2 regions of the Cupriavidus sp. FW306-1B-F12B genome follow, and region 2 is predicted to be linked to the other one. Evidence: predicted binding sites of a transcription regulator. Region 2 holds the regulator's gene; the other holds the start of a gene.
What was found. The regulator LexA, encoded in region 2, represses DNA repair genes until DNA is damaged. The targets are predictions, from matches to a motif close to ACTGTATNNNNATACAGT.
Positions count from the first base shown of each region.

Region 1: recA (recombinase RecA) is a predicted target of LexA. The motif match lies at 2,295-2,312, and genes of this name have one in related genera.

Region 1 covers NZ_JBYSXC010000026.1:11,823-18,800, forward strand. The annotation lists gene AC3WLE_RS29470 (sensor histidine kinase) at 1-1,481, opposite strand, end outside; gene AC3WLE_RS29475 (response regulator) at 1,537-2,226, opposite strand; gene recA (recombinase RecA) at 2,453-3,517, shown strand; gene recX (recombination regulator RecX) at 3,619-4,095, shown strand; gene AC3WLE_RS29490 (DUF2889 domain-containing protein) at 4,241-4,936, shown strand; gene sucC (ADP-forming succinate--CoA ligase subunit beta) at 5,026-6,192, shown strand; gene sucD (succinate--CoA ligase subunit alpha) at 6,292-6,978, shown strand, end outside.
Region 2 covers NZ_JBYSXC010000018.1:53,188-60,165, forward strand. The annotation lists gene priB (primosomal replication protein N) at 1-134, opposite strand, end outside; gene rpsF (30S ribosomal protein S6) at 212-586, opposite strand; gene AC3WLE_RS25985 (asparaginase) at 705-1,697, opposite strand; gene lexA (transcriptional repressor LexA) at 1,953-2,606, shown strand; gene AC3WLE_RS25995 (hypothetical protein) at 2,717-2,887, shown strand; gene AC3WLE_RS26000 (hypothetical protein) at 2,927-3,274, opposite strand; gene AC3WLE_RS26005 (hypothetical protein) at 3,888-4,184, shown strand; gene AC3WLE_RS26010 (DUF2188 domain-containing protein) at 4,468-4,731, shown strand; gene AC3WLE_RS26015 (DUF2188 domain-containing protein) at 5,181-5,402, shown strand; tRNA gene AC3WLE_RS26020 (tRNA-His) at 5,503-5,578, opposite strand; gene AC3WLE_RS26025 (hypothetical protein) at 5,685-5,993, opposite strand; gene dusA (tRNA dihydrouridine(20/20a) synthase DusA) at 6,976-6,978, opposite strand, start outside.

The DNA.
Region 1 (6,978 bases), on a different contig from region 2:
TAGACGTGGTCGGAGATCTGGACGTCGCCGCCGTGCTGCTGCACGATCTCGCGCACGATGGCCAGGCCCAGGCCGCTGCCTTCGGTATTGGTGCCGAGCACGCGGTAGAAGCGCTCCATCACGCGCTCGCGCTCGGCCGGCGCAATGCCCGGGCCGGTGTCTTCCACATCCAGGTAGGCGAACGGCTCGAAGGCATCGGCGCTGACGCGCACCGTGGCGTGCCCGCCGCGCGGCGTGTAGCGGATGGCGTTGTCGAGCAGGTTGTTCAGCATCTCGGTCAGCATCAGGCGGTTGCCCTGCACCATCACCGGATGTTCGTCCGCGTCCAGCCCCAGGTCGATGTCGCGCGCCCAGGCCTGCGGCAGCCAGTCCTTGACCACCTCGCGCGCGAGCGCCGCCAGGTCCAGCGCGGCCATGCCGCCGGTGCCCGCCAGGTTTTCCATGCGTGCCAGCGACAGCAGCTGCGTGACCAGGTGCGCGGTGCGCTCAGAGCTGCCGGCGATCTGCGCCAGCGAGCGCCGCAGCTCTTCCGGCGACTGCTCTCGCTGCGCCAGCTCGGCCTGCATGCGCAGGCCCGCCAGCGGTGTCTTCATCTGATGCGCGGCATCGGCGATAAAGCGCTTCTGGGTCTGCACCGACTGGTCCAGGCGCGCCAGCAGGTCGTTGAACGAACCCACCAGCGGTGTGATCTCCTGCGGCGCGGCGCGTTCGTCGATCGGGCTGGTATCGCCGGGGTTGCGCGCGCGGATGCGCTGCTGGATCGCGGTCAGCGGCGCCAGCCCGCGCGACAGCCCGAACCACACCAGCACCACCGCCAGCGGCAGGATCACGAACTGCGGCAGGATCACGCCCTTGATGATCTCGTTGGCCAGGCGCGCGCGCTTGTCCAGGGTCTCGGCCACCTGCACCAGCACCGGCTGGGTGCCGCTGACCTGCTTCAGGTCGATATAGGTGTAGGCCACGCGCACGTCGTTGCCGGCCACGCGGTCATCGCGCAGGGACACCAGCCCCGCATGGCCCTGGTCTTCCTCGGATGGCAGCGGCAGGTCGTGGTCGCCGGCGATGTATTCGCCGCGCTTGCCGACCACCTGGTAGTAGATGCTGTCGGTCTCGTCGGCGCGCAGGATCTCGCGCGCTGACAGCGGCAGCTGCAGCGTGATGCGCCCGTTGACCTCGCGCACCTGCTGCGACAGCACGATGGCGCTGGCTTCGAGGGCGCGGTCGAAGGGCCCGTTGGCGATCGACTTGGCCACCAGGTAAGTCACCGCGATGCTCATCGGCCACAGCAGCAGCAGCGGCGCCAGCATCCAGTCGAGGATCTCGCCGAACAATGAGCGCGGCGACGGATGCGCGGTGCTTTCCTCCAGGTGCGGCAGCGCGTCGGCCAGGTCCTGGTCGGCGGCGTCCGGGCCCGGGGTGGCGGAAGGAGAGGGTGGCGCGGCGCGGGGCGCGCGCCGCCAGGGTAGTCGCAGCAGGCTCATCTCGGCGGTTTGCGCTCAGGTCGGTCGCTTGGCCTGCGGTGGCGTTGGACGGAGGTCAGTCGTGCGCGGCCACCGCCGGCTGGAATTTCTCCAGGCAGTAGCCAAGCCCGCGCACGGTGGCGATGCGGATGCCGCCGACTTCGATCTTCTTGCGCAGCCGGTGCACGTAGACCTCGATGGCGTTGTTGCTGACTTCCTCGCCCCACTCGCACAGGTGGTCCACCAGTTGCTCTTTCGATACCAGGCGGCCGCTGCGTGTGAGCAGTATCTCCAGCAACCCGATCTCGCGCGCGGACAGGTCCAGCATCTGGTCGTTGAGATAGGCGATGCGCCCGACCTGGTCGTAGGCCAGCGGCCCGTGCCGCATCAGCGTGGCGCCGCCGCCGGCGCCGCGCCGCACCAGCGCGCGCACGCGCGCTTCAAGCTCGGACAGGGCAAAGGGCTTGGCCATATAGTCGTCGGCGCCCAGGTCCAGGCCCTTGACGCGCTCGTCGACGCTGTCGGCGGCGGTCAGGATCAGCACCGGCAGCATGGCGCCACGCGCGCGCAGGCGCTTGAGCACTTCCAGCCCGGACATGCGCGGCAGGCCCAGGTCCAGGATCAGCAGGTCGAAGGTCTGGGTCGACAGCGCGGAATCGGCTTCCAGGCCGTTGGTGACGTGATCGACGGCATAACCCGAGTGGCGTAGCGAGCGCGTCAGGCCGTCGGCCAGCACGTCGTCATCTTCGGCGATCAGAATGCGCATGGTTGTCTCCACCCTGGCCGGCATAGCCGGCGCCGGCGGAATGGGGCGCGATGGGGCTTGCCAAGCATACTGTTTTTTTATACAGTACCCGCACGTTCCGCTGGGGCTGCCCGGGGAGACCCCCTGGAGAGCGGCCGCGCAGACAGCCGGGCCGGCGCTGGAGCCGGAAAATGCCGGTGCCGCGCCACATGCGGCCTATTTATACACCATTGATTCAAGGACGACCATGGACGACAAGAAGGCAGGTGCCGGCGTGAGCGCCGAGAAGCAGAAGGCGCTTGCCGCCGCGCTCTCCCAGATCGAGAAGCAGTTCGGCAAGGGCTCGATCATGCGCCTGGGCGACGGCGAGGTCGAGAAGGACATTCAGGTGGTATCCACCGGTTCGCTCGGCCTGGACATCGCGCTTGGCGTCGGCGGCCTGCCGCGCGGCCGCGTGGTCGAGATCTATGGTCCGGAATCGTCGGGCAAGACCACGCTGACGCTGCAGGTCGTGGCCGAGATGCAGAAGCTGGGCGGCACCTGCGCCTTTATCGACGCCGAGCACGCGCTGGACGTCAGCTACGCCAACAAGCTGGGCGTCAACGTCGGCGACCTGCTGATCTCGCAGCCGGACACCGGCGAACAGGCGCTGGAAATCACCGATGCGCTGGTGCGCTCGGGCTCGATCGACCTGATCGTGATCGACTCGGTGGCGGCGCTGGTGCCCAAGGCCGAAATCGAAGGCGAAATGGGCGATTCGCTGCCGGGCCTGCAGGCCCGCCTGATGAGCCAGGCGCTGCGCAAGCTGACCGGCACCATCAAGCGCACCAACTGCCTGGTGATCTTCATCAACCAGATCCGCATGAAGATCGGGGTGATGTTCGGCTCGCCGGAAACCACCACCGGCGGCAACGCGCTCAAGTTCTACGCCTCGGTGCGCCTGGATATCCGCCGCATCGGCTCGATCAAGAAGGGCGACGACGTGATCGGCAACGAGACCAAGGTCAAGGTGGTCAAGAACAAGGTCTCGCCGCCGTTCCGCGAAGCCTTCTTCGACATCCTGTACGGCCAGGGCATCTCGCGCCAGGGCGAGATCATCGACCTGGGCGTGGACGCCAAGATCGTCGAGAAGTCCGGCGCCTGGTACAGCTACAACGGCGACAAGATCGGCCAGGGCAAGGACAACGCGCGCGAATACCTGCGCGAGAACCCTGACATCGCCGCCGAGATTGAAAACAAGGTGCGCGCCGCGCTGGGCGTGGTGGCCATGAACCCCACGGCGGCTGCCACGCCGGTAGCGGTCGAAGACTGACCGCGCCAGCGGCCATTGCGCCATCAGGAAGGCCGGGGCATCGCCGATGCCCCGGCCTTTTTGCTTGGCGCGGACCCCTCCATCCACAGATTCCGGCAACCATGGCAACCCGTCCCCCGCTTTCGCTGAAGGCCCGCGCTGTCGGCTACCTGTCGCGCCGCGAGCACAGCCGCGCCGAACTGGCGCGCAAGCTGGCGCCGCATGCCGAGTCGGCCGAGCAGCTGGAGCAGTTGCTGGACGCGCTGGAGCGCGAGAACTGGCTGTCGAACCAGCGCTTTGCCGACAGCCTGGTGCACCGCCGCGGCGCCCGCTACGGCACCGCGCGCGTGATGCAGGAAGCCAAGACCCACAAGCTCGGCAGCGAGCAGCTGGGCGATCTGCAGGAGCGGCTGCGCGCCACGGAAGTGGCGCGCGCCCGTGAGGTCTGGCGCAAGCGCTTCGGCACCCCGCCGGACACGCCCGAGGCGCGGGCCAAGCAGATCCGCTTCATGGTGGCGCGCGGGTTTTCGCGTTCGGTCGTCAGCAAGATCATCCAGGGTGCGGACGAAGACTACGGCGACGACGGTGGCGAGGCCTGATGCGCGATGGTCGAGCCGACAATCCCGCTGCGACAGTTGCTGCACAAGGATGTTCCCGGCCAAAGCGGCGCGGCATGTTAAACTCCCCCGGTTTTCGGTGCTCCGGCACCGCCGTTCCCCAGCCCCCCGTATTTCCAGCCTGGCCATGCCTCTGTCCCAGCCCGTCAACCGCTCCCAGCGTCACCGTCGCGCCATTTCGGCCGAGGCGTACCAGAGAGAGGACGGCTTGTGGGACATCGAGGTGCGCCTGACCGACACCAAGCCTCGCGACATCGAACTGGCCGGCGACCGCGTCCGCCCGGTAGGCCAGCCCCTGCACGACCTGTGGCTGCGCGTCACCATCAATGAGGAAATGACGGTGCTGGATGCCGAGGCCTGCTCGGACTGGGTGCCGTATCCGTCCCATTGCGACACGATCGGCCCGGCTTACCGCAAGCTGATCGGCCTGAACCTGCGCAAGGGCTTTCGCAAGGCCGTGCGCGAGCGCCTCGGCGGCATGCATGGTTGCTCGCACCTGACCGAGGCCGCTGGCGTGCTGCCCAGCACGGCGATCCAGGCCTTTGCCGGTGAAGTCATCAATATCCGCGACAACGGCGAGGACGACCCGAATCCGGAGCCGCCCTATCAGTTGAACGGCTGCCACGCCCTGCGTTTCGATGGCGAGGTGGTTCGTCAGTTTTACCCGCGCTGGTATGGTCACCAGCCGACGCCCAAGGTACGGGCCGAGGCAGCACCTGCCGTCGCAACTGCGCCTCAGGCGCCGCCCGCGGCCAATGGCGACCGCGGCAATGATGGCAACGACGCTGTCCCGGCCGAGCGGCCGACCGGCACCTCCGGCTGATTCTCAGGATTGGCCAGCCAGACGAGAGAGTTCGTCTTCTTTCAGATTCTTCCCTTCTACCTTTTACGCCTACCCGAAAGGAAACACGCATGAATATCCATGAGTATCAAGGCAAGGAAATCCTGCGCAAATACAATGTGCCGGTTCCGCGCGGCATCCCCGCGTTCTCGGTTGACGAGGCCCTGAAGGCCGCAGAAACGCTCGGCGGCCCGGTGTGGGTCGTCAAGGCCCAGATTCATGCGGGTGGCCGCGGCAAGGGCGGCGGCGTGAAGGTTGCCAAGAGCATCGACGACGTCAAGACCTACGCCTCGAACATCCTGGGCATGCAGCTGGTCACGCACCAGACCGGCCCGGAAGGCAAGAAGGTCAACCGCCTGCTGATCGAAGAAGGCGCCGACATCAAGAAGGAACTGTACGTTTCGCTGGTGGTGGACCGCGTTTCGCAGAAGATCGCGCTGATGGCGTCGAGCGAAGGCGGCATGGACATCGAGGAAGTCGCTGCCCACACCCCGGAAAAGATCCACACCCTGATCATCGAGCCGTCGACCGGCCTGACCGACGCTGACGCCGACGACATCGCCCGCAAGATCGGCGTGCCCGACGCGAGCGTGTCGCAAGCCCGCCAGGCCCTGCAAGGCCTGTACAAGGCGTTCTACGACACCGACGCTTCGCTGGCCGAAATCAACCCGCTGATCCTGACCGGCGACGGCAAGGTCATCGCGCTGGACGCCAAGTTCAACTTCGACTCGAACGCGCTGTTCCGTCACCCGGAAATCGTGGCCTACCGCGACCTGGATGAAGAAGACGCCAACGAAATCGAAGCCTCGAAGTTCGACCTGGCCTACATCTCGCTGGACGGCAACATCGGCTGCCTGGTGAACGGCGCCGGCCTGGCCATGGCCACCATGGACACCATCAAGCTGTTCGGCGGCGAGCCGGCCAACTTCCTCGACGTGGGCGGCGGTGCCACCACCGAGAAGGTGACCGAAGCCTTCAAGCTGATGCTGAGCAACCCGAATGTGGAGGCCATCCTGGTCAACATCTTCGGCGGCATCATGCGTTGCGACGTGATCGCCGAAGGCGTGATCTCCGCTTCCAAGGCCGTGCACCTGACGGTGCCGCTGGTCGTGCGCATGAAGGGCACCAACGAAGACCTCGGCAAGAAGATGCTGGCCGACTCGGGCCTGCCCATCATCTCGGCCGACACGATGGAAGAAGCCGCCCAGAAGGTGGTGGCCGCTGCCGCTGGCAAGTAAGCCGTCGCACGAACGCAACCATACGCGAACGCGAGCGGTGCGCAGGCGCTCCCTTGAGCCCCTGTGCGCGCCGCTCGTAGCCAAGCAAAGGATTACAGCATGTCGATTCTGATCAACAAAGACACCAAGGTCATCACCCAGGGCATCACCGGCAAGACCGGCCAGTTCCACACCCGTGGCTGCCGCGACTACGCCAACGGCAAGAACGCCTTCGTAGCAGGCGTGAACCCGAAGAAGGCCGGCGAAGACTTCGAAGGCATTCCCATCTACGCCAGCGTCAAGGACGCCAAGGCCCAGACCGGCGCCACCGTGTCGGTCATCTACGTGCCGCCCGCAGGCGCCGCTGCCGCGATCTGGGAAGCCGTTGAGGCCGACCTGGACCTGGTGGTCTGCATCACCGAAGGCATCCCCGTGCGCGACATGATGGAAGTCAAGGACCGCATGCGCCGCGAGAACAAGAAGACCCTGCTGCTGGGACCGAACTGCCCGGGCCTGATCACGCCGGACGAAATCAAGATCGGCATCATGCCGGGCCATATCCACAAGAAAGGCCGCATCGGCGTGGTGTCGCGCTCGGGCACGCTGACGTACGAAGCCGTGGGCCAGCTGACCGCGCTGGGCCTGGGCCAGTCGTCGGCTGTCGGCATCGGTGGCGACCCCATCAACGGCCTGAAGCACATCGACGTGATGAAGATGTTCAACGACGATCCGGAAACGGACGCCGTGGTCATGATCGGTGAGATCGGCGGTCCGGACGAAGCTAACGCGGCTTACTGGATCAAGGAA
Region 2 (6,978 bases):
ACCTGCCGCGGCGTTTGCGCCTCGACGGCCTCGCCGCTGTACTGCAGGATGCAGTTCACGACGGGGACCCCGGCCGGGGTATAGCGCAGGGCATCGCGTTCCGCCAGGGTGGCGGCAAGCCGAAGCTGGTTCAACGCGGGACCTCTTGCTGGTTGCAATCCATGCTGCCGTGGCCGACGCTGTCAGCCATGGCGCGCACCGCAGTCCGCACTCAGGCGGCCTGGCCTTCGGTGGTCGTTTGCGCGGCCTTGCGGGCTTCTTCGCGCTGCACTTCCTTCATCATCGGCGAAGGTGCAGTCTCGGCCTTCTTGGTCTGCACGATCAGGTGGCGCAGGACGGCGTCGTTGAACTTGAACGCGTGTTCCAGTTCAGCCAGCGTTTCCTTGCCGCATTCGATGTTCAGGCAAACGTAGTGAGCCTTGGCCAGCTTCTGGATCATGTAAGCCATCTGGCGACGGCCCCAGTCTTCCACGCGGTGAACGTTGCCGTTCTGCGAGGTCACGAGCTGCTTGTAGCGCTCGATCATGGCCGGCACTTGTTCGCTCTGGTCCGGGTGGACGATGAAGACGATTTCGTAATGACGCATTGACGCTCCTTTTGGATTAGCCACCCGGGCGTCACGAGTCCGGTGTGGCAAGGTTGAATAGCCTTAGATTATAGCCCGCATGGCGGCAAGTGCGCAAGCCGCTGATTACACAGACAAATCAGGCGTTGGCAAACACGGCCTGCAGCCTTGCCGGATCCCGCGCCAGGCCTGAGTCGGCTGCCAGCGCCAGGGCCAGCAGCACGCGCGCCTTATAGGGATTGAGGTCCGTTGCGGAAACAAAAGCTCCATCCGTCGGGCTGAGCTGGGGCGGAATCGCCACATGGCCGGCCCCGGTGCGGGAACTGCGCACCACGGCCACGCCCGCGGCAGCGGCATCGGCCAGCGCCTCGGCCAGCACCTCATGCACCGAGCCATTGCCGGCGGCAGCCACCACCAGCCCGGCAACACCCGCGCGGACCAGCGCATCCACTGCCACCCTGCCCGGCTGCGCGTAGCTCGCCACGATCTCCACCATCGGCCACGCCGCCGGCATCGGCCCGATCACCCAGGCCACGCGTGGCGCGCGGGCGAAGCGCACGTAGTCGTCCTGCACGAAACCCAGCGGCCCGCAGGCCGAAACAAAGGCGTCCACCGCCGACGTGTGGGCCTTGGCCACATCCCGCGCAGCGTGGATCTGCTGGTTCAGCACCACCAGCACACCCTTGCCGCGCGCATCGGGATGAGCGGCCACGCGCACCGCATCCAGCAGGTTCAGCGGCCCATCGGCCGACAGCGACGTCGACGGCCGCATTGCCGCCGTCATCACCACGGGCACCGGACACGATTGCGTCAGGTGCAGCGCCATCGCAGTTTCTTCCAGCGTATCGGTGCCGTGGGTGATCACGATGCCAGCCACGTCGGGCTGCGCGGACCAGTGCTCAACCCGCGCCGCCAGCGTTTGCCAGAGCGTGAAGGTCATGTCCTTGCTGTCGACCTGGGCCACCTGCTCGGCCTCGATGCGAGCCGCCGACTGCAGCGCGGGCACCGCTGCCAGCAACGACGACACCGGCACGGTCGCCGCCTGGTAGCGTGCGCTGCTGGCAGAGTTTCCGGCCGCGCCAGCAATGGTGCCGCCGGTGGCCAGTACGACGATGCGAGGCAATTGGGTCATGGAGCGTGCAAAGAAAGTGGAAAGGCAGGAATGCCGATTGTAACGGGCGCGCCCCGCCTCGCCGCGGCTCTCGCCGGTGATCCGCATTCCGTCCATGAGACACGCCCCAAAAATTCTGCTTGCGCTCAGGCCGATACTGTATAAAATCACAGCATACTGTTTAAACATACAGTGCCCGGCCAGACGGATGCAGGATAAAGGATCGACCGATCCTCTTACCCGAAACCCCGCGGCCCCGCACGGAACGGCGATCCCATGGCGACCCTGACACCCCGGCAGCAGCAGATTTTCGATCTGATCCGCAACACGATCCGCCGCACCGGCTTTCCGCCCACGCGCGCCGAAATCGCCGCAGAGTTTGGCTTCTCCTCGCCCAATGCCGCGGAAGAACACCTGAGGGCGCTGGCACGCAAGGGCGTGATCGAACTGACCCCGGGCGCTTCACGCGGCATCCGCCTGAAGGTGGCACGCAGCGATTCGGAAATGCCCGACCAGTTTTCGTTGCCGATGGCCGGCGTGATGCAGCTGACGCTGCCGCTGGTGGGCCGCGTTGCCGCCGGCAGCCCGATACTCGCCGCCGAGCATATCGACCGCCAGTACCAGGTCGACGCCTCGGTCTTCGACGAACGCCCCGATTACCTGCTGCGAGTGCGCGGCCTGAGCATGCGCGATGCCGGCATCCTCGACGGCGACCTGCTGGCCGTGCGCCGCGCCAGCGAAGCCGCCAACGGCAAGATCGTGGTGGCGCGCCTGGGTGATGACGTGACCGTCAAGCGCCTGCAGCGTCGCGGTGGCCATATCGAACTGATCGCAGAAAACCCGGACTTCACCAACATCATCGTGGAGCCTGGCGAGGAGTTCTCGCTGGAAGGCATCGCCGTCGGGCTGATCCGATCCTCCGGCTTCTAACCGGGCACCGCAGGCCAACCGCCTGCGCGGGCCCACCCGCTTCCATTGCTTTGCAGACGCCGCCCGGCTTGCCGGGTGTTGACCCCGCTTTGCCTAAAAGAGGTGCCACCATGCCGCAAATCCACCAAGTCGCCGCCCGTCGCCCGGTCAAGCCTGTGCCGTTCCGCCAGAGCAAGGGCGTACGCGTCTACCAGGGTACGCAGCGCCGCACCATGGTCGGCAGCATGGCGGCGATCTGCCGCATGCTTGAACTCGAAACCGCCGAAAAGCTGGCCGCCTGAAATCTGCCGACTGTCTCCGAGCAGCTGCGGGCGCCGCCCTCAGCTACGCGGCGCACACGCCTTGGCTTCGGCTTCCAGCTCCGTCGGCGTCAGCTGCGGGAACCAAGTATCGCTCTTGCGCAGCTCCAGCGCCGTACCATCCTGCTTCGCCGTCAGCGAAATCAGATAGGCGTATTGGTATTCACCGCCAGACGTGGTCTGGCCGATGCGGATCTCGGTCTGGCTCTTCGCCGGATAGTTGACGACCGCGGCGTCATCGCCCAGATTGTTGCGCAGGCATTTCGCAACCTCACCCATCTTGGCGGGCGTGAACAAGCGCATCGGCGCACGCGCGCGAATGTCCTTTTCAGAAGTGCCGGTGGCACACCCTGCCACCATGGCTGCCATCGCTACGCCAACCGCTGCCGCTCGAACAGACATACCACCCCCGGGAAATGCAGAACGGCGCCCTCGCGAGGCGCCGTTCTGGGAAATGCTTTGGGGTGGCTGATGGGACTCGAACCCACGACAACAGGAATCTCAATCTTAGCCACCAAGCTAATAACGACGCGGGGTTCCGGGTAGTTCGTGGGAATACTGGAAGCCCGCATACGGCTCTAGGTCGGGGATTATATATCGAGTATTCCCACGGGCACACGGCTAATTTGTGTCGCATACCCCACCCGACAGAAATTACCTCTGGTTGCTTTCGCAGCGACCCTACGAGTAGCTATACTGTATATCCATACAGTACTCATATATGCCCCGCCATGTCGCCCGAACCTGCAAACTGCCCCATCTGCGGCACTGCCGCCGAGCGCACTCGCGCCCCATCTCATGGCTACCTCTACCGTTGCCCAAGCTGCGGCACCTTCCGCATCACCAGCAGCGCCCTGGTGCGCAAGAAAGACATTCCGAGTTCCGCCCGGGAAAATGTCCGGCTGTTGCGGGCTTACGGCCACCAGCCTCAGATCGAGGTTTCTCGGGACGGCGTGCGCATCGTCCCCGGTCGGAGCTGAGCATGGGCAACAGCAAAAAACGCGCGGCAGGCTGCCATCTTCCGACCGCAACCGCCGAGCCGTTCCCGGCTCCCGGCGCAAACGGCATTCTCAGTCGAGTTCAGGGGCACTACATTGCCGCTGGCCTGCAGACGTTGCCTCGCGCCACGCACGACGGGCCAAGCCATCATGCGGTCCTGGTCGAGGCCGGGCACCTCGGCACCGTGCGACTTTTCATCGAGAAGAAGCTGGCCCGCCACAACCGACACAGCCACTACTACTGGTCGGCCTATCGGGCTGAGCCGGCTGAACGGCAATAGCGCAGCCAGGCAACTACACCCCCGGGAAGCTGGCTGCCGGTAGCGGCACTATATGCAGCATGCCAAAGATGTAGTTGGGCGCGGCCGATCAGGCTTGCTCGTTCATCCGACCGGACTCAGGATGCCTGACGGCCAACCGCTTTCACGCTCGGCGCCCCCTGGCGCCAATCTCAGGGCGTGACTCGAAGCCCGCCTCAGTGCGGGCTCCTCTTGTCAGACGGCGCCTGATACCGGAGGGCGAGTGGCATGCAGAAACTGGATCCAGCGACTTCAGGAGATGGTCATGCCAGGAAGAAACATACATGTCGTACGAGTCGAAGGTCTTCAATGGATAGTTGAAATTGAGGATGGGTCCACCGACCGTCAATTCTTCCCCTCCCGGGAGGCGGCCATTGATGCAGGTACAGCAATGGCTCGGCAGGAGAAGGCCGATTTGATCATCCATGGCCGTGACGGACTGATTCGCAGGCGAAAGTGCTTTGGCGACGCCGCATGCGGGAGGCGTGCCGTTGCCGGCCGGCTACCGCTTGCACCGACGCTGAGCTGAGTGGCAAGACCTGCCCGCGGAAACGGAGTCTCGCAGTCACTGAAATCAATCTCGTCTCGCCCCCCTGCGCCATGGATCATTAGAGCGGCATCGCGGTCCATTGCCAAATGAACGAGACGGATAGATTGCACGTGCGCGACTTGGATCATCGGTTTCTACGGCCCACTGCGATCCATCAGTCACTGGCACTTGGACAGTAGTGCTCGCCAAATCGTCAAGGTGAAGCGGCCGTAGCCACCATGTGATTTACGCCAAGTGCATGCGAAATCTCTCGTTGCAATGAGCCGGCAAAGTCGCGGTCTCGTGGGCTGTAGCTTATCTGACTGCGACAGGCGTGCGTGCCCCGCAGGAAATCCGCGACTCGTCCGCTATCACTTGTCGGACAGCGCCTGATACCGGCGCCTGCGGGTCGCGCGGAGACTGGCTCCATCAACTTCAAGGAGACAGCCATGCCAGGCCAGAACATCCATGTTGTACCTGCTGGTGACCGCTGGGCCGTTGAGGCGGAAGGCGGCCACGGACGGGAGACATTCGACACACAAGCGGAGGCCATCGCCGCCGGCACCAAGCGCGCCCAAGAAAAGAAGGTCGAACTGCTGATTCACGGCCTAGATGGCCAGATCCGGGAGAGAAACTCCTTCGGAAACGACCCGCGCGACATTAAGGGGTGACGCTGTGGCCAGCCGGCAGCCGCCGGCGCCTATGCGGCCGAGCGCGGTGACCGGAAAGCAAAACAGCGCCTGTATAAGGCGCTGTTTTGCAAGGATACTTTGGGGTGGCTGATGGGACTCGAACCCACGACGACAGGAATCACAATCCTGGACTCTACCAACTGAGCTACAGCCACCGTAGAGGTCATCAGCGCGTTTCGTTGCTGATCGACGAAAACCAAGATTATACAAACAGTTTCCCGGGATGGCTAGTATCCCGCACAATTTTTTTGAGAGAAAAACTCAGGTTCTGGACGGACTCCACTTTGCCTCAAGCAGCACTGCCTGCTTGATGGCTTCGACGGCCTCCGCTTCGGTATCGAACTGCCCCAACAGGCGGCGCGACTTGCCATTCAGCACGGCTTCCTGCAACGCCTTGCCAGCGGCTTCCGAAGTGCCGGGATGCCAGCAGTAGCGTGCCGTCCATTTGCCGTCCTGCAGTTGCTCGGCAACCCAGATCACCCTGAAGTCTTCATAGACAACGCCGAACGGCGCTTCGTTTTCCACGTTTTCTTTTTCCACGCTGCTCCCCCTGCCGGCATCGGTCCGCATGCCATGCCTTGTCTCGCCTGGGGCAATGCGAGGGATCGTATCACGGCCGCCGACCAGGGCGCCCGCCCGGCTGGCACCTTCGCGCCTGCCGCTGATTCGCTCGCGGAAATATGCTGTGCACAGCCCCTACCTCTGCAGGGTTCATGCCGCAAATGCGCGAAGCGATACTTGTGCCTGAGGGACATTGACCCCCCTCGACCTTCCCGTCAGGCGGCCCGCCCCATCGGGCCGCCTGCCTCTTTTTGGCCACTCTGCCTTCTCATTGTCGTGGCGCCAGCACCTGGCGAAGGAACCTCACGAGCATCTGAGAGCCCAACCGACGTCATCGACAAAATCGACACGTCTACGAACGGCAGGAAACGGGAATGCAAATCAAGTGTAGATGGCCTGCGCGGATTCTTGCGCTGACGGCATTGGCGGCCTTGCTCGGCGGATGCGCTGGCGGCGGGGTCGACGGCAGGGAATCGAGCATCACGACCTACGGCACGCTGGACGTAGGCATCAGTCATACGCGCTAGCCTGCTGGCGTGACCGATGGAACTCTTTACGAGGGCAACCGTCTAATCCCCTCGTCAGCGCATGCAAAGCGAGCGCGCAAAAAAAAGAGTCCGCAGCGCGGACTCTTAAATTTAGCGATCTCAAATGCCCTGAAGGCGGTTGCACTGTAACTGCCATCCCGGGAATGCACCATTCGGGTAAACGAAGAGCAACAAGCCTGGCGTAGCAACAAGAGAACGCCGACGAAAAAAAAGCCCGCCGAAGCGGGCTAATAATCAGTTGAAGAAAGCCCTGTATTCGAGGGCAGGCACAGTGTATGAAAGTGCCCTGCCTCAGCGAATTAGGGGAATCCCTTTCCTGGCGCCGGTTTCCGGGCGATCAGGCATTGCAAGTGCGGCGCGCGGTACCCCCGCGCAGCCATGCACATTTTCACGATTCGGAGTTAGAGCGCGCCCTCGGCAGAGCGCGCGCAGCCCACGCTCGCTTA